DNA from 2 places in the Paraburkholderia sp. RL17-380-BIE-A genome. Region 1 is predicted to be linked to the other one. Evidence: riboswitches for the same ligand, from Rfam matches in the RefSeq annotation. Region 1 holds a riboswitch; the other holds the start of a gene.
What was found. Region 1 has a riboswitch for thiamine pyrophosphate ahead of P0D68_RS28510 (FAD-dependent oxidoreductase). Riboswitches for the same ligand answer to the same signal wherever they lie in the genome.

Region 1 (9,682 bases):
AATACGACAGCCTGACGTCCTGAGGTCTGTGTGTCGACCCCGAGAATCCTTCATCGCTTCATGCGTGTCGCCGCGTGGTTGACGCTCGGCGCGGCGCTGCTGCCCCTGGGTGGCTGCGCCGTCGCCGCGCTGCCGTGCCGGCTGACTTCGGCCACGCTGAAAATCATCCCGGTGGTTGGCCATGCCGCGGCCTCGCCGTTCGACATGTGTTCATCCGCCATCGACTGAATCATGACACTCAAACGGATTGCCTGCGCGCTGGCGGTACTGGGCGGCGTGTTCTCGCTGACTGCGCAAGCGCAACCGCTCGTGCGGGAGGCGAGTGCGGCGAGTGCCGCAACGAAAGAGCCTTCCGCCGACGCGCGGCGGCGCTCGCCAGACGCGCCGTTCGCGTTTCGAGGCGTGGCGCTCGGCATCACGCTCGACGAATTCCGCGCCGGCTCGACCGTGCGGGCCACGCCGCTCGGCAGCGTGCCGGTCTGCGAGACGGACGTGCAGGCGGGCGCGCTCGGCATGCGGCTCAAGTCGCATGACAGCCTGACGGTGGCGTGCCGCTGGGCGCATCGCGCGGACAACGGCTGGGAGGTGTCGCAAGCGGTGGTCGACGGCGCGCCCGCGCTGGAGCATGTGCTGCGTTTCGCGCGTGTGGACGGACAAAGCGCGCTGCGTCTGTACGAGATTTCTTTCGTGATCGACGAGATCACCGCCGACGACTTGCGCGAAGCGCTCGCGGACCGATACGGGCCGCCGCGTCTCGCGACGCGGACCGTGTCGGCGTCGTCGGGCGCGATGCCCACGTATGTCTGGGAAAACGCCGTGAGTTCGATCACGTTGTGCTTTCTGCCGGGCACACGCAACGGCACGCTCACCTATTTGCTGAAGGGCTCGGATGCGTGGGTGAAGTCTGTCGTGCGGCAGTGGCAGGCGAGCGGCGCGGAGGCTGGTTGATGAGCGGCATTGAGTGGGGCCGCAAGGCCCGTTTCGAACCCGGCCGACCCGGCCAAGGAGTAGGTATGACTGCGGGCATGACTGCGCTACGTCTCACTGTCGCGCTAGGCGCGGCGATCTGCGTTGCGGCTTGCGGGAGCACGCAGCAAAGCTCGATCGTCGATACGCCGATGGCGCCGCCGCTTGCCTCGGCGCCACTGAACGTCAACACGCAAGGCGCGATCTATCAGGCCGGCAGTCCGCTGCTCCTGTACGAGACGCCGCGTGCCCAACATATCGGCGATGTATTGACGATCCGTCTCTCGGAATCGTATAGCGGCAATAACAGCGCGACCGCGGCGGCTAGCCGCTCGAGCAGCATTACCGCCGACGCCGCCGACCATTCCACCAACGCTGCCGCGCGCCTTGCGCGACTGTTCAACATCGGCTCGGCGAGCACCGAATACAAAGGGCAGGGCAGTCTCACCGATGCGAGCGGCATGAGCGGCACGCTCGCCGTCACCGTGATCGGCACGATGTCGACCGGCAACCTCGTGGTGTCGGGCGAGAAGGTCATTGCGATGAGCGGCAACCGCGACAGGTTGCGCCTGTCGGGCATCGTCAATCCTAAGGATATCGAAGCGGGCAACTACGTGGCGTCGAGCAAGGTCGCGAACGCGCGTATCGAACAGGCCGGTGTGGGGATGGTGTCCGACGCCACGACCATGGGCTGGCTGCAAAGAATGTTCATGAGCGTGCTGACGTTCTGATCACGTTCTGAGTCGTCGACGCATTGCGAACCTGCCAGCCAGGAGGTGCGATAGCCATCGCACCTCGCGTCACATGCTAGGCCGGCGGCGCACCGCGTTCGGCCGCACCGATTTCACCGTCCGGCACGAACACGTAGCCGCGTCCCCACACGGTTTGCACATAGCGTGGCTCGGACGGATCGACTTCGATCAGCCGGCGCAGACGCCAGATCGACACATCAAGGCTGCGATTGCGATGTATCTCGCTGTTGCCGTGCAGTTTCTCCAGCAACTGCGCGCGCGTGAGCACGGTCATCGCGTGGGTGACGAATATCTTGAGCATGGCGAATTCGCTCGAACGCAATGGAATGCGCTCGCCTTCGTGACGCAATTCGCGCGCCGGGAAATTCACTTCGAAACGGCCGAAGCGATACGGCGCGCGCTGCTCCGGCGCGCTCGGGGCAATCACGCTGCGACGGCGCAGCACGGTGCGGATCCGCGCAACCAGTTCGCTCGGTTCGAAGGGCTTGCCGAGGTAGTCGTCCGCGCCGAGTTCGAGACCAATCACGCGATCGATCGGATCGGCACGCGCGGTCAGCAGAATCACGGGAATGTCGTCGCCGGCCACGCGCAACGCGCGCAACGCGCTGATGCCGTCGAGTTGCGGCATCATGATGTCGAGGACGATCAGGTCGGGCCGCTCGTCCTGCAATTTGCGCTGCAGGCCGAGGCCATGTTCGAGCGTGTCGACCTTGAAGCCGCGCCCTTGCAGATATCCGCTGACGAGTTCACGTATCACGGGATCGTCGTCGACGACCAGAATGGATGGGTTCATTCAGGTCATCTTAGAGAACCGCGCGTGCGCAGCAAAGCGCGTCACGCTTTCGAATCCTTTCCCCTGTAAGAGAAAGCAAGCGATCTGTGCGCCTAGTTCGCCTGGGAAGTCTGAATGGTCTGTGGCGGCTGGCGAGAGAAGTCGGTTCGATCGACGACCATTCGCTCGATCAGGCCATTGAGCTTGGTCGATGCCGAAGAGAAGCGGTCGGTGTTCAGGCCCCCGGTCTGATAGCGGGCGGTGACGAGAATACGGCCGTTCTGAATCAGCGTCAGGTCGATGATCGACAGATACTGGATCGTTTCGTCGCTGAACGAACGGCGGCCGTAATCGATCGCGGCGTTGTAGACGAGCCGCGCCTCGCAACCGGCGGGCGACGTGCCCGGATTGTAGACTTCCGAACGAATGCCTCGCCGGTCGAGCGCGAGTTGCAGCGCCGGCACGAAATCGCCGACCGACACGTTCTGATTCACTTCGATGCAGACGTTGCGCAAGTCAGCCGGCCGGCCGTTGACGAAGGTCGGCGATGAATAGTTCGCCGCGATCGCGTAGCCCGCCTGAATCACCGAACCGGTGGCGTCGGCGGCCTGAATCAGCGTCCACGCGCAGCCGTTCAGGCCGACCGCCAGCGTGGCGGAGACGGCGAGCCACGCGCAGGGACGCTTCAACATGCGCCACGCAGCCCGCGGGGCTCGCGTGAATGCGTGGGCGGGCATGCTCGGCATGAAGGTCATGAGGCGGCGCCAGGTGACGGTCGGTGAATTCCGTAAATCACAGTGGACAACGGCGATCAGGCTCACGTTCAGCGCGTGACGCGCAGGCGCAATTCGTTTTGCCCTTGCACGCTTGCCGTGACGCTGACGCGCCGCGCGGGGGTGGTCACGATGAAATGCTGGCGCGTTGGCGTATTGATGTCGTGCACGACGTTCGGGAAGCAGGCAGCGATGTCGGCGCCGAATTCTTCCAGCGGATCGGAGACGACGCCGTCCGCTTGCCAGTGCGCGCGCCAGTGGCAGTCGTAGGCATGCGAGTTGGCGCGGCAGTCGTCGGCGCTTTCTGTGCCCGGCAGTTGTGCGGCGGCTTGGGTCTGCAACTGCCGGAAATCAGCGGCGTCGACGATGTGCTTGAGCGCGGGGCAAACGTCGGCGGGCTCGTTAGCCGGGTTAGCCTGGTTCGCTTGTGCCGCATAAGCGGCGCTCGTGACGAGCAGCGCGCCAAGAGCAAGCGCGAGACGCGGGGTCAAAGGATGGGAGCGGCGATCGAATGACATGTCGGGAATCCAGTAGCGGTGAATGACGTGGGGCAGGACGTGGTACGGCCCGCACGACTATCGTCGCCGCCGGAGGGCATTTTCAAAGCGCGGAACAGCTTGCCCGCTTCGCAAATGCTTTCGAACTCTTCTCGCGTGTTTCGGAATGTTGCGCCGCGTTGCGTTGCGTTGCTTTGCGCGGCGTGGCGTGCGGTGCGTCGCTCAGCCGAGAGTCAGGCCGCCGTCGACGTGGATTACCTGGCCGGTGATGTGGCGCGCTTCGTCGGAGAGCAGGAATGCGATCAGCGCGGCGATATCCGTGGGCTCGGCGACATGGCCGAGCGGCGTCGCTTCGGCGGCGCGAGTCCACACCGATGCATTATCGGCACTCGGTCCGCGATCTTTACGGGTAAAGCCGGGTGCCACGCAATTGACTGTCACGCCGTGCGGCGCGAGTTCCGCAGCCGCGGTTTTCGCCAGCGATTCGAGCGCCGCTTTCGCGGCGGCCGTTGCGGCAAACGGCGCGTCCGCGCGGTAGCGATGCGCGACGAACGAGCTGAGCGCGACCACGCGGCCGCGCTTCGACGTCTCCAGTGCGGGTGTCGCACGTTTGACGAGTGCCGCGAACGCGGCCGGCATGGCCGCGAAGGCTGCGCTCAACGCGTCGGCATCGAGCGCATTCAGCGTTTGGCGCTGCGCGTGTCCGGCGTTGGCGACCAGTTGATCGAGCGCGCCGAAGTTCGCCAGCGTTTGATGGATCACGTGTTCCGCGGCGCCGCGTTCGGCTAGATCGCCGAACACCGTCGCGCAGCGTGCGCCGTTCGCGCTGCAATCGGCGGCGACTTGCGCGAGTCGTTGGCGCGCTTCGTGATCGGCGCCGCGTGCGTGCAGCATCAGGGCCGAGCGCGGCGCGGCGATGCGTCGGGCCAGTGCGGCGCCAATGCCGGAGCCGGCGCCGGTGATCAGCGCGACACGCTCGAATCCGGCGCTGCCCGCGTCGTTCAGGTCGGCGATGGCGCTTATGTCGCTCATGCGGCGATCGCTTCGTCCGAGCGCTCGACGTCGAGCGTCTCGTCGTGGAACGCAGCGAGCGACTCGCGATGCGCGACACTGACAATCGCCGCCTTCGGCAGCCGTTCCGTGAACAGGCGATACAGGCGCGCCTCGTTGTCCGCGTCGAGCGCGCTGGTCGCTTCGTCGAGGAACAGATAGTCCGGCTTGTGCAGCAACACGCGCGCGGCGGCGAGGCGCTGTTGCTCGCCCGGCGAGAGAATGCGGGTCCAGTGCCCCGATTCCTGCAGACGGTCCGCGTATTCCGACAGATGGCAGACGACGAGCGCTTCGCGGCATTCGTCGTCGGTGTAGGTGTCCACGGAGGATGGGTAGGCGAGCGCCGCCTTGAGGGTGCCGATCGGCATGTAGCTGACCTGCGGGATGAACATGATGCGCGCGTTGACCGGTGCGTCGATCGAGCCGTCGCCGAACGGCCACAGGCCGGCGAGGGCGCGCATCAGCGTGCTCTTGCCCGAACCCGACGGGCCGCGCACCAGCCAGCGCGAGCCCGGCCGGATCGCCACATCGCGAATGCGCGACAGCGGGTTGCCGTTAGGCAGGGCGAGTTTGAGGCCCTCGGTGGAGAGCTGGTCTTCGTCGACGAAATGCAGATTGATGCCGCCGTGCGCGGTTGCCGGCGAGACCGATTCCTTCAGCCGCGGTGCGTGCACGACGCGCTTGAATTCACGCAACCGGTTCACGGTGGCGCGCCATTCGACCAAGGTGCCGTAACTGTTGATGAACCACGAGAACGAGTCGCTGACGGTGCCGAATGCGCTGGAAATCTGCATCAGCACACCGAACGTGAAGGCGCCGGCGAAGTAGCGGGGCGCGGCGACCACCAGCGGAAAGATGATCGCGATCTGGCCGTAGAAGCTCAGCACGAACGTGAGGCGCTTGGTGTACTTCATCACCTGCCACCAGTTGTCGCGGATGCGGCCGAACAGCGAGTGTGCGTTCTTCTTCTCGGTTTCCATACCGTTGTAGAAGGCGATCTGCTCGGCGTTTTCACGCAGACGGATCAGGCCGAAACGGAAATCCGCCTCGACTTTCTGCGCCTGGTAGTTGATCGGCACGAGCGGATGGCCGACCTTCTGGATGATCAGCGAACCGACCACGGCGTAGAGTGCCGCCGCCCACACCATATAGCCGGGGATCTCGATCGGCATGCCGCCGAGCGAAATGGTCAGCGCGCCGGCAAGCGACCACAGGATCGTGATGAACGACACCAGCGTGACGACCGTGGAGAGCAGGTCGAGCGTGAGTGAAAGGGTGCTGGTGGCGAACGATTGCAGGTCGTCGCTGATCCGCTGGTCGGGGTTGTCGGCGAGGCGGTCGCGCTCGATCCGGTAGAACGCGCTGTCATTCAACCACTCGTTCAGGTAGCGCGTGGTCAGCCACTGGCGCCAGCGAAAGCCGAGCATCTGGCGCAGGTAACGGCCGTACACCGCGAGGATGATGAAGCCGAACGCGAGCCCCGAGAACACCATCAGCAGGTGCGGGAAGTCATGCACGTTCTTGGTTTGCAGCGCGTTGTAGAAGTCGGCGCTCCAGCGATTCAGGCGCACGTTGATCCACACCACGAGCAGATTCATCACGATGATCGCGATGAGCAGGCCCCATGCCGTTTTTCGTTCTTCGGAAACCCAGTAGGGTTTGATCAGGCTCCAGGCGGAGACTTTTTCGTCGGGCGGCAGCGCGGGGCTGGCAGTGGTATTCGGTGTCATGAGCATCCTGAAGTAGTGCTGGCCCATTAGGGGCTGACCCATGTGGGGCTGACCCATCGGGGCAGGTCCGTCTGCGGGCTGCCCTGCGGCGGGTTTGCGGTACAGGCCCGGGCGTCGTGCTCGACGAACGCACGCGCGGGTGAGCGTCCGATTCTGGCGCGAAGCCCTTAAGCGAAAATTAAGTTGCGCCGCGAGGCCTCGCCCCGATACCGCGCGAACGCGGCGTGGCCGTCTGGTGCGCCGGCCGCGCCGCGTTCGTGCGGCATCTGTGCTGGCATTGTGCCAGAGCACCGCCCCAGGCCGTATTGATTAAGCGAAAGATGGTGCCGGATCAAACCGCGTGCGGCGCGGCGGGGCGCTGGTTTGCGGGGGGCGCGTCTTTTATGGTCTAATGGACTTCGACGAAACAGGGGTGCTTCGCGCCACAGGCGGCATGGTTTTCATGCTGCGGCGGCGAGGCTGAGAGAGACCCTTTGCACCCGATCCGGGTAATACCGGCGCGGGAAGTTTCCGGAAGCAGCCAGTCTTCCATTCCCCGCCGGGCGGCGTTAGTCATTGGAACGCGCATTGCCCGGCCGGCCTCACCCGCCGGTTTCGTCCTGGGTACGTGCGTTTTGTTGGCCGTACGGAAAGGACTCGATGACCGCCTATTCTTCAGATATGTGTTTTGCTCTTCGGCACGCCGCTGGTGCGCCGTGCCGCTTTGCCTTTGCTTGCCATCCTGAATGGGAGTGCGCACGATGACGCGTTCTGCGCAACCCGATTTCGCCGTTCTCGGCGGTGGCCTGTGCGGGCGGCTGGTCGCGTGGCGTCTCGCCGGTGAGGGGCATCGCGTGGCGCTGTATGAGCGAGGCGATGCCGCCGGTTCGCAAGCCGCCGCGTGGGTCGCCGCGGCCATGCTTGCGCCGCTCGCGGAAGCCGCGAGTGCCGAGCTGCTCATCACGCGCCTTGGCGCGAGTTCGCTCGATACATGGCCGCAAGTGCTTGCCGAGTTGCCCGAGCCGGTGTTCTTTCAGCGCAATGGCACGCTGGTCGTCTGGCATCACGCCGACCGCACCGAAGCACCGCTGTTCGAGCGCCGCGTGCGCTCCAATGCGCCGGCTGAATTGCTGGACGGCGGTTTCGTCACGCTGTCGGGCGCGCAACTCGGCGCCGCCGAGCCCGCGTTGGCGGGCCGTTTCAATCAGGGCTGGCTGTTGCCACATGAAGGCCAGCTGGATAACCGTCAGGTGCTGAGCGCGCTGGCCGCGGGCCTCGCGCAACGTGGCGTCGAAACGCACTGGAATACGGCGGTCGACGATCACGCGCTGCCGCCCGCCCGCGTCACGATCGACTGCCGCGGCCTCGGCGCGAAGCCCGTGCTGCCCACGCTGCGGGGCATTCGCGGCGAAGTCGCGCGCGTGCATGCGCCCGGTATCAAGCTGACGCGGCCGGTGCGGCTGCTGCATCCGCGCTATCCGCTCTATATCGCGCCGAAGCAGGACGATCTCTACGTGATCGGCGCCACCGAAGTGGAAGGCGAGGACATGTCGCCGGTCAGCGTGCGCTCGGCGCTCGAACTGCTGAGCGCGGCGTTTTCCGTGCATCCCGGCTTCGGCGAGGCACGCATCCTCGAACTGAATTCGCAGTGCCGCCCAACTTTGCCGGACCACCGTCCGGCCTTGCTGTGGGATGGCGCGCAGACGCTGCGCGTGAACGGCCTGTACCGGCACGGCTACATGATCGTGCCCGAAGTCGCCGACGAAGCCGTGCGCTTCGCCGCGGCGCTGCTCGACGGCCGCATCGGCGACGCCGATGCTTTCGCCGACTGGCAGCGCGATGCGCGCTGGAGCGAGCTCTTTCAACTGGACGCCGCGCGGGAGCCGGCATGAGCGTTGCGCAAGTGGTCCACACCCAAACGAGCGCCGCATACCATGCCGCTTTCGCCATCGATTGAACCGTATTCGAACACCATGGACATTCATATCAATCAGAAGCCGTTGTCGCTACCCGAAGGCGCGACTGTCGCCGACGCGCTCGCCGCGTACGGCGCACGTCCGCCGTTCGCGGTCGCGCTGAACGGCGATTTCGTGGCGCGCACCCAGCATGCGGCGCGCGCGCTGCAGGCGGGCGACAAGCTCGATGTCGTGCAACCCGTGGCCGGCGGCTGAGCGCCTCGCCGGGATGCCCGATTGCAGGAAACCAAGGATTATGCAAATGACCTCCTCCCAAACTGCCGACGCGCTCACGCTCTACGGCCAGACCTTCGCGAGCCGTGTGCTGCTCGGCACCTCGCGCTATCCGTCGCTGCAATCGCTGTCCGATTCCATCGACGCGGCGCTCCCCGGCATGGTGACCGTCGCGCTGCGCCGGCAAATGAACGAAGGCGGCGCGGAAGCGGGCTTCTTCGACCTCCTCAAGCGCCACGGCGTACCGCTGCTGCCGAACACGGCCGGTTGCCTGACCGTCGGCGAGGCGGTGACGACCGCGCATATGGCGCGCGAAATCTTCGAAACCGAGTGGATCAAGCTCGAACTGATCGGCGACGACTACACGTTGCAGCCCGACCCGGTCGGCCTGATCGAAGCGGCCGCGCAACTGGTCAAGGACGGCTTCAAGGTGCTGCCGTACTGCACGGAAGATCTCGTGATCGGCCGCCGTCTGCTGGACGCCGGTTGTGAAGCGCTGATGCCGTGGGGCGCGCCGATCGGCACCGGCAAGGGCGTGATCAATCCGTACGGCCTGCGCGTGTTGCGCGAGCGGCTGCCGGACGTGCCGCTGATCGTCGACGCCGGACTCGGCGTGCCGTCGCATGCGGCGCAGGTCATGGAATGGGGCTTCGACGGCGTGCTGCTGAACACCGCCGTCTCACAGGCCACGCACCCCGACGCAATGGCGCGCGCCTTCGCGCTCGGCGTCGAAGCGGGCCGCCAGGCTTTTCTGGCGGGGCCGATGGCCGCGCGCGAAAGCGCGCACGCGAGCACGCCGGTGGTCGGCATGCCGTTCTGGCATCAAGACGGGAGCGCCGCATGACGCAGAGTTTGACATTGAAGGATCGCGACCTCTTCTGGCCGCCCGCCGACGAACTCACCGAAGCCGCCGAGCGCATCCGCGCCCGGCTGGGCGACTGGCCGCCGACGCATGCGCAGTGGCGCATCTGTCT
Region 2 (9,682 bases), on a different contig from region 1:
TCAACTCGGCGTAGGCGAACAGGCAGAAGGGCGCCGCCGAATTCAGGATGCCGACCACCAGCAGCGGGAAGGCGCGCGTGCGCAGGATGGTCGCGGATTGGCGTAGCGGGCGTCGCGCGATCAGCACGACGGCGAGAAACGCCGCGCCGATGCCGACGCGCAGCGCCATCAACGGTGCGACGCCGAAGTCGGTGACGCCGACACGGATAAACAGGAACGACGCGCCCCACAGGGCGGCGAGGATCAGCAGTTGCAGCAGGTTCTTGGCATTCATCTGGATGGCGCCTCGCGCGGTTGAGTCGAGACGCCCGCGCATCGTAGCAGCGCAATCGTGCGAAACGTTTCAGGCTGGAATGAAACGGCAAGATCCGGGAGATAAAAGGCGTCTGATAGTCGTGATCGTAAGTGTAGCGGCGGCGTGCGCAAAACGAGCAATTCTCACGCTGATGTGAGAAAAATTGCGATCAGGACGGTGTGATGGAAGGGAGGGGCTGAGGCAGGATATGGTGTCTGCTTGAGCGTCGTGAATTATTTTGCGGTCGATGGCTCGCTGGCCGGGGTGGTGTGCATGCGGCGCAAGCGCGGGTCGGGCGCGCCGGGTCAGCTGCTTGAGCCGACCAGACGCGACCCGGCGCGACTTGGCGAAACCTGTCTCAGTGCGTAGTCTTCCGAGCGCGTCGTGCCCACCGTAAGCAACGCCCTCAGTACAGAATTCCCTCGGTACGAGCGCCACGCCTTCGGTACGGAATCCCGCCGGTACGAGAGCCACGCTCTCGGTACGGAATTTCGCCGGTACGAGAGCGCCACGCCCTCGGTACGGAATCCCGCCGGTACGAGAGCGCCACGCCCTCGGTACGGAATCCCGCCGGTACACACGCCACACTCTCGGCACGGAATTTCGCCGGTACAAGCGCCACGCCCTCGGTACGCAATCCCGCCGGAACGAGCGCCACCCCCTCAGTGCGGAATCATCCACTGCAGGAAATTCTGCTGCAGCCAGACCAGCACGCCGAGCAGCACCGTCAACAGAATCGAATGCTTGAACGTCTTGGCGAACACCACGCCTTCCTTGCCTTTAAGCTCGGTGGTGGCCACGCCGGTCGAGATGTTTTGCGGCGAGATCATCTTGCCCATCACGCCGCCCGACGAATTCGTCGCTGCCATCAGGATCGGGTTGAGATTCAACTGGTTGGCCGCCACCACCTGCAGATTACCGAACAGGGCGTTGCCCGACGTATCGCTGCCGGACAGGAACACGGCGACCCAGCCAAGGAACGCCGACACCAGCGGAAAGAACGGTCCGACCGAGGCGACGCCCAGCCCGAGCGTGTAGGTCAGCCCCGAGTAGTTCATCAGATACGCGAGACCGACGATGGTCGCTACTGTCAGGATGGCGATGCGCGTCTGCACCCACGTGTCGGCGATGGCCGCGCCAAACTCGCGCGCGCTCAGGCCGACCACGAAAGTGGTGATGAGCGCGGCAACGAGAATCGCGGTGCCGGTCGCGAGCGGCTGGAAGTCCCATACCGCGCCGTACGGCGTGTTGTACAGCGTGATGAAAACGGCCTTGTCGAGCCCCGGCCACGGCACCTTGACGTCGCCGATCAGGAAGATCTTCGCCACCGTCCAGACGATCACCACGACCGACACGATGATCCACGGATACCAGCCCTGGCCGCCGCCGATCTTGCCGCGCACCTCGCCGACACGGTCGATGTTGACCGCGAATTTCGGATCAACCGCGGGCCGCCAGACGCGCAGGAAGGCGATCGTCAGAATGAGCGAGACCATCGACGACAACACGTCGGTCAGGCTGTAGTTCACGTAGTTCGAGGCGACGAACTGCGTCAGCGCGAAGCTCGCGCCCGATACCAGCAGCACCGGCCACACTTTCAGCATGTTGCGAAAGCCCGCATAGACGCTGATCACATAGAAGGGCAGCAGAAAGGCGAAGAACGGCAACTGGCGGCCGACCATCTTGGCGAGCGAATCGGCCGGCAGGTGCGTGACCGCGCCGAGCACGGTGATCGGCACGCCTAGCGCGCCGAAGGCGACCGGTGCGGTATTGAAGATCAGCGTGAAGGTGAGCGCTTCCAGCGTGGGAAAGCCGAGCAGAATCAGCAACGAACTGGTGATGGCGACCGGCGTGCCGAAACCGGAAATCCCTTCGAGCAGCGCGCCGAACGAAAACCCGATCACCACCAGCACCACGCGCCGGTCGTTCGGCAGATTGTCGATCATCCACATGCGAAAGGCCGCGAAGCGCCCTGAGCGCTGCGAGATGTTGTACAGCAGGATCGCCGCGAACACGATCCACATGACCGGCCAGCATGCGAACACGGCACCGGCCACGACCGAATCGACCGCCAGTCCCACCGGAAACTGCCAGACAAAGATCGCCACGATCAAGCCGACGATCAGGCCCGCGAGCGACGCCTGCCATGCCGGCCGCCGCGCCCAGCCGAGCAGGAGCAGCACGACGATGATCGGTAAGGCCGCGACCAGAAACGATGGCAATAGCGAATTGCCGACAGGGGTGAGTAGTTGATGGAACATCGCGTCTCCTTCGTTGTTGTTCGAACTCGACGCGGCACTTATTTTTATCGGACGCGTCGCTCTGGCAGGACGGATGGGCGTCGGCGGCACGTGCGGGCCGGGCCGGATCGCTTATTTAAACAGGTACTGTGTGGGGCTTTCCCAAGCATAGAACCCAGTCGGGCGGCGTCAAGAAGAAACTGCGGGCGAAGCGGACGAGGGCCGGGAACCCGCGTTGCGCTCGCCTGAGGCAGCATGCGCGAAGCGCGGCGGGGCCGCGTGCTGCAGGGGCCGTCGTGCAGTTCATGGCAAAGACCATCAATGAGTCGAAACGCGCCGGCACGTGTCAGTGCCCGTGGCCATGGCCGTGCCCGCCGCCTCCACCGTGGCCACCCCAGTAGCCACCAAAACCGAAGCCGATCGAAACCGAGGGACCATACCAGCCTGGATAGCCGTAATAAGCCGGATAGACCGGCGGCGGATAGTAGACCGGATAGGCAGGCGCGGGCGCCACATACACGGGCGGGGCAGCAACCGCGTAGGTGGGAGGCAGGCTCTGCTGACCACCCTGAGCTTGCGCCTGTTGCTGCTGCGCTGCGTATGAAGCGTCCTGGCCCATCGGCACAGTCTGCTGCGTACCCGCTGCGGGCACGGCGCCGTAATACGGGTAATAGCCGGCCGGATAATAGCCGTATGGGTAATAGCAACCGGACAGCGTAAGGGCGCAGGCCATGCCGCCAAGCGCCATGCCGGTGTATGAGAGTCGAGGAAAGGAGGAACGGGAAAAGCGCAGCGGCAACCGCTGGCCGATCGCACACACCGAATTGATGAAGCGGGACTTCATGACGCGCTCCTGGTTGAATCGAACGCCGCCATTGGGGGCGTCACGGTCCCAGCTTACGCTGCTGCGACGCCGACCGGATTGCAAAACGGTAACGGCTTATTTCACCTCATTGCAGCGCCATTCGCGACCTGCATGAACCCGAGCATAAAACGCATGTCGCGCGCGTTGCGCTCATGAGCGACGTGTCCAGCTCGCCGAGGGTCGAGCTTCGCTCGCCCCTCGTGCGTGTCATGTGATGGATCGCGCTACGACCTGCCGTCCGCTTACTTCCCGACCTGATTGCCGATAATGCCACCCGCCGCTGCGCCACCGATCGTAGACAGCGCATTGCCGCCGATCGCCGCGCCCGCGGCGCCGCCCAAGCCCGCGCCGATAGCCGTATCGCGGCCTTGCCGGCTCATGCCTTCACACGCGGAAAGACTCACCACGACTGCCACGATGGCCGCGAGCGTGCCGATTTGACGAATCGATTTCATGATGCTGACTCCGGTAGTTGTAGTTGGAACGTCACCTTCCTTGCATTTGATGTTATCGCCGCAGCCCGTATCCAGATGTTTGCGCTTGTCAACGAACTGTCGGTTTCGTAATCAAATGTTTCCCTGCCTTTAGCATGCGACGTGCCCGGAAGCCGTAAACGGAAAAGCCCGCCAGTGGCGGGCTTCGGTGCTGCAATGCAAAGATTGGCGGATCGAGTGGCGGCTTGGACTGCACCGCGAAAACACGCGACCCGCGTGCAAACCTTACTGCCGCTGATAAATCTCAGCGCCTTTTTTCATGAACTCGATCGACTTCACTTCCATGCCTTTCTTCAACGCTTCGTCGTCGGTGACGCCCTGTTGCGCGGCGAACTCGCGGACGTCCTGCGTGATTTTCATCGAGCAGAAGTGCGGGCCGCACATCGAGCAGAAATGCGCGACCTTGGCCGAATCCTTCGGCAGCGTTTCGTCGTGGAATTCGCGCGCCTTGTCCGGATCGAGGCCGAGGTTGAACTGGTCCTCCCAACGGAATTCGAAGCGCGCCTTGGAGAGCGCGTTGTCACGCACCTGCGCGCCCGGGTGGCCCTTCGCCAGATCGGCGGCATGCGCGGCGAGCTTGTAGGTGATGATGCCGGTCTTGACGTCGTCCTTGTTCGGCAAGCCCAGGTGTTCCTTCGGCGTCACGTAGCAGAGCATGGCCGTGCCGAACCAGCCGATCATCGCAGCGCCAATGCCCGAGGTGATGTGGTCGTAACCCGGCGCGATGTCGGTGGTCAGCGGTCCGAGCGTGTAGAACGGCGCTTCGTCGCACCATTCCAGTTGCAGGTCCATGTTCTCCTTGATGAGTTGCATCGGCACATGGCCGGGGCCTTCGATCATGGTCTGCACGTCGTGCTTCCACGCGATCTGCGTGAGTTCGCCGAGCGTCTTCAATTCGCCGAGCTGCGCTTCGTCGTTGGCGTCGTAGATCGAGCCGGGACGCAGGCCGTCGCCGAGCGAGAAGGCCACGTCATACGCCTTCATGATTTCGCAGATGTCTTCGAAATGCTCGTACAGGAAGCTTTCCTTGTGGTGAGCGAGACACCACTTGGCCATGATCGAGCCGCCGCGCGAGACGATGCCGGTCATGCGCTTGGCCGTGAGCGGCACGTATTGCAGACGCACGCCCGCGTGAATCGTGAAGTAGTCGACGCCCTGCTCAGCCTGCTCGATGAGCGTGTCGCGGAAGATTTCCCACGTCAGGTCTTCGGCCTTGCCGTTGACCTTTTCCAGCGCCTGGTAGATCGGCACCGTGCCGATCGGCACCGGCGAATTGCGGATGATCCACTCGCGCGTTTCGTGAATGTGCTTGCCGGTGGACAGATCCATCACCGTGTCGCCGCCCCAGCGGATCGCCCACGTCATCTTGTCGACTTCCTCGCCGATCGAGGACGTCACCGCCGAGTTGCCGATGTTGGCATTCACCTTCACGAGGAAGTTGCGGCCGATGATCATCGGCTCGCTTTCCGGGTGATTGATGTTGTTCGGGATGATCGCGCGGCCGCGCGCCACTTCTTCGCGCACGAATTCCGGCGTGATTTCGGTGAGGCCATTCGGACCGAACGCGCTCGCGCCGAACGCCTGCCCAGGATGCTGGCGGCCCATCATCGCGGCGAGCTTTTCGCCGTTTGGGCCGCTCGTCTTAAGGCTTTCCAGATACTCGGCGCGGCGCTGGTTCTCACGAATCGCGATGTACTCCATTTCCGGCGTGATGATGCCTTTTTTCGCGTAGTGCATTTGCGAGACGTTCTTGCCGGCGATCGCGCGGCGCGGCGTGCGGTGCAGGCCCTGGAAGCGCAATTCGGCGGTCGCCGTGTCGGCGGCGCGCTCGCGGCTGAAGTCGCTCGACAGGCCCGTCAGCGCTTCGGTGTCGCCGCGCTCTTCGATCCATGCCTGACGCAGTGCCGGCAGACCGACGCGGATATCGATTTTGGCTTCCGGGTCCGAGTACGGGCCCGACGTGTCGTAGACATAGACCGGCGGATTCTTTTCGCCGCCGAAACTGTCGGGCGTGTCGGCCTGCGAGATTTCGCGCATCGGCACGCGGATATCGGCACGCGAGCCGGTCACGTAGACCTTGCGGGAATTCGGCAGCGGCGCGACGGCGGCTTCATCGACGTGAGCGTCGGCGGAAAGGAACTTCGGGTTGGCGTTCATGCAGTATCTCCTGAGCAAAGCTATGTGGGGCGGCTAAGCAGGAGACGAGACGGAAGTTGTCGGAAATCGCGAGAGATGAGGCCTTGGAGCTGGAGTGCGAATTCCGCACGCTTCCCTGCGCTGGCATTATCCAGATCAGGTTCAAAGGGTATTTCTCACCCGCGCAGCACGGACCTCCAACCTCCGTGCAACGCAGGACCCCCGCGTTAGCAGCGCACACGATACACCGGCCGCCCGCTGCTTGGCAACCCGTCTTCGAACATCGGATGGCGGATATCGCAGCGGCAAGCCACGCGGCATTGCCGTATTCAGGGGGCTGTCATGAAGCGGCGCAACACGCGTTGCTACGCCATTGCGCTGGCTTACAGCGTGAAATTGTCGGCGGCTTCGGGCTGAAAGAGGATCTTTTCGAGCTTCAGCACTTTCTCCGTGCCGCTCGGCGGCGTGAAGCGGATGCGCTCGCCGCGTTTGGCGCCGAGCAAGGCGAGGCCGGCGGGGGAGAACACGTTCAGGCGGCCATGCGCGAAGTCCGCGTTCGGCGGATAGACCACGGTCCAGGTCATGTGCTCGCCGCTGGTTTCGTCGACCAGCGTGGCTTGCGAATTCATCGTAACGATATTGGCCGGAATCTCGTGCGAGTCGACGATCACGGCGCGCTCCAGGACGTCGTCGAGCATGTCTTGCAAACGCGCGTCGGCGCCGGGCGCGGCTGCGTGCTTCTCGAGACGGGTGACGTCGAGTTCGGTGAGGTAACAGGTTTTCGTCTTTTTCACGATGGGTACTCCAATTCGATCTGCATGTAGGGGAACAGCGTGCGGATGAGATCGGCCCGGAGCCCGACAACGCGGCTCAGGCAATGGAGCGAGCAGCGTTAAATCGGGCGCCGGGCGGCGTGGAGCGGGAGCGTTCGGGACGGCTCGCCGGCGCGACGCGGCATGAATTCCGCGCGCGCGCAGCCGGTTGCGCGGCGAGGGCGCAAGCGGAAGTGGGCACGGGAAGTCGGAAAGCGCATCGAGGTGGCCGGTGGGTAGCGAAAGAGGGGGAAGCGGGCGCCACGATACGTTTGCACGGCGCGCGATCGAAAGCTGAATGTTAGCACGGGGCTACTATTCACCGACTGTAGCACAAGGGCGTGACGTGTCTCTCGGCTCGCCGCCAACGACCGTCGTTCGCCGTGCGCCGCGGGCCGACAGCCGCTGGCAAAGCGCGCGGGCCGTATTCAAGCCCGTCCGCCGCCTGCCCGAAAGTTACGGAGGCCGAATCATCGCCGACCTCGCTTGAGCATGCACTCAACCAGGCGGCGGGAGGATCGACCACTCAAGCATCCTCAGCAACGCACGGCGGCTCATACCGAAACACAGATCGCTCTGCCTTGTGCATTTAGCGCCTTTTGCGGCGTCGAGGTGGCAAATACGGAGGGAAACGCCCACGGCGTTTTTGTTGCAAGTACGCCAAAAAGTTACGATTCTTTCAGGCGATGCGGTGGGCGCTTACTGCATAATGCCGTGCGCGCCCACCATTTGGCGCGTGTTCGCCGTGGCCCGATTTCTTCGGCCGCCGCGGCGTTGTGGCTCATTGGCCATCTATCGTCCTTCCGCTCCACCAACATGTCCGCCAGCCTCGCCCGTCAGACCGTATCGCCGATGCGGTGTCCGCCATCCCGCCTCAGGGGCTCCAGCGGGGGCGCCGCACCTCGAGCGGCATGGGCGGGTTGAACGCATGTCGCTGCAACTCCCAAGCCGTTTTCCGCGTGGTTTTTCGCTCCGTTTGCCGCAGTCCCGCAATGGCCAGCTCGCGCTCGCGCTCGCCGTCGTCTATGTCGTGTGGGGCTCGACCTATCTTGCCGTGCACGTCGCGCTGGGTTCGTTTCCTCCATTGCTTCTCTCGGGGCTGCGCAATCTGTTCGCCGGTGTAGGCCTCTTTATTTTTGCGGCGCGCCGCAATCCGGTCTGGCCGGGCGCCGCCGAAATCCGTAATGCCGGGCTGGTGGGCACCATGCTGGTCGGTTTGTCGAGCGGCATGCTCGCCTACGGGATGCGCACCGTCGGCACCGGCACCGCGGCGGTGATGGTCGCCACCGTGCCGCTGTTCGCGACGGTGATCGCGGCCGTGGCGGGGCGCAAGATTGGCCGGGGCGAGTGGTTCGCTGTCGGCCTCGGTCTGGTCGGCATCGCGATTCTCAGCCATGGCGATAGTGCGCCGGGCTCTGCGGGCGGCAGCCTGGCGATTCTGTGCGGTGCGCTTTTCTGGGCGGGCGGCGCGCATCTGGCCGGGCGTCTGAAACTGCCCTCGGACCTGTTTCTCTCGACGTCGCTGCAAATCGGTCTGGGCGGCGCGATGTCCACGCTGGTCGCGTGGGTCTCCGGCGAGCGGATGCTCGAGGTGCATGTTATGCCGGTGCTGGCGTTCATCTACCTGATGCTGATCGGCACGATGGCCGCCTACGTCGCATATGGTTTTCTGATCCGGCATACCAGCCCGATCATCGCCAGCAGTTGCATGTACGTGAACCCGGTGGTGGCCGTGGCGCTGGGTGCGCTGCTGCTCGGCGAGCCGGTCACCCGCTCCACGGTGATCGCGACGGTCGTGATTCTGGCGAGCGTGGGACTGTCGTTCTGGTTCGACTACCGGAAGAAGGGGCTCGCCTGAGCCTGGAGCGGGCTTGCGTTGGGGTTGCCCCTTGTGAGTCTCATTGTGCCGGGGCGGCGGCCCGCTATTAGAGCGCCGCGGCCACTTCCGCGCCTTCGCGAATCGCGCGTTTCGCGTCCAGTTCAGTGGCGACTTTCGCCCCGCCGATCACGTGATAACGCGGGCCGCCGGCCTGATTCGCTTCACCCGCTGCCTGCGGGTGCAGATCGCGCAGCGATTCCTGCCCCGCGCACACCACGATCGTATCCACGTCGAGCCATTCCTCGACGCCTTCATGCGCGATCTTCAGCCCGCGCGCCGCGATTTCCAGATATGACACGCCACCGAGCATTGTCACGCCGTTCCTCGCCAGCGTCGCGCGATGCACCCAGCCGGAAGTCTTGCCAAGCCCCATGCCGAGCTTGCCGGCCTTGCGCTGCAACAGCCAGATTTGCCGCGGCGGCCGCGCCGGCGCGGGCGGTTTCAGCCCGCCGCGTTCCCGCACGGCCAGATCGACGCCCCATTCGTCGAGCCATGCGTCGCGCGGCATTGGCAGAGGCTCGCCCGCGCGATGCAGCAAAAACTCGCTGACGTCGAAGCCGATGCCGCCCGCACCGATCACCGCGACGCGCTGGCCGACCGGCGCACCACGCAGCACGTCCACATACGACAGCACGTTGGCCGCGTCGATACCGGCAATCGCCGGCCGGCGCGGCACGATGCCAGTGGCGACGATCACGTCGTCGTAAGCGCCCGAGGCCAGCAGGGCGGGGTCGACGCGTGTGTCGAGCCGCACGTCGACGCGGTGGCGTTGCAACTGGCTCTGAAAATAGCGGATCGTTTCGCTGAACTCCTCCTTGCCGGGCACGCGCATCGCCAGATTGAACTGGCCGCCGATCGTTGCGCTCGCATCGAACAGCGTCACACGATGCCCGCGCGCCGCGGCGACGGTCGCCGCCGACAACCCCGCCGGACCCGCGCCGACCACGGCCACCGAGCGCGC

Region 2: another riboswitch for thiamine pyrophosphate. It lies ahead of thiC (phosphomethylpyrimidine synthase ThiC); the one in region 1 lies ahead of P0D68_RS28510 (FAD-dependent oxidoreductase).

The regions. Positions count from the first base shown of each region.
Region 1 is NZ_JARESQ010000020.1:75,259-84,940, forward strand. Features, by position in the region: gene P0D68_RS28470 (DUF6726 family protein) at 61-228, shown strand; gene P0D68_RS28475 (hypothetical protein) at 232-948, shown strand; gene P0D68_RS28480 (flagellar basal body L-ring protein FlgH) at 1,026-1,697, shown strand; gene P0D68_RS28485 (response regulator) at 1,774-2,511, opposite strand; gene P0D68_RS28490 (hypothetical protein) at 2,604-3,182, opposite strand; gene P0D68_RS28495 (hypothetical protein) at 3,314-3,781, opposite strand; gene P0D68_RS28500 (SDR family NAD(P)-dependent oxidoreductase) at 3,983-4,792, opposite strand; gene P0D68_RS28505 (ABC transporter ATP-binding protein/permease) at 4,789-6,540, opposite strand; TPP riboswitch at 6,939-7,063, shown strand; gene P0D68_RS28510 (FAD-dependent oxidoreductase) at 7,281-8,411, shown strand; gene thiS (sulfur carrier protein ThiS) at 8,493-8,690, shown strand; gene P0D68_RS28520 (thiazole synthase) at 8,737-9,552, shown strand; gene thiE (thiamine phosphate synthase) at 9,549-9,682, shown strand, end outside.
Region 2 is NZ_JARESQ010000022.1:67,602-77,283, reverse strand. Features, by position in the region: gene P0D68_RS30010 (DMT family transporter) at 1-274, opposite strand, end outside; gene P0D68_RS30005 (L-lactate permease) at 958-2,556, opposite strand; gene P0D68_RS30000 (hypothetical protein) at 2,882-3,379, opposite strand; gene P0D68_RS29995 (YMGG-like glycine zipper-containing protein) at 3,643-3,855, opposite strand; gene thiC (phosphomethylpyrimidine synthase ThiC) at 4,120-6,051, opposite strand; TPP riboswitch at 6,146-6,264, opposite strand; gene P0D68_RS29985 (GreA/GreB family elongation factor) at 6,414-6,824, opposite strand; gene P0D68_RS29980 (EamA family transporter) at 7,771-8,700, shown strand; gene P0D68_RS29975 (oxidoreductase) at 8,768-9,682, opposite strand, start outside.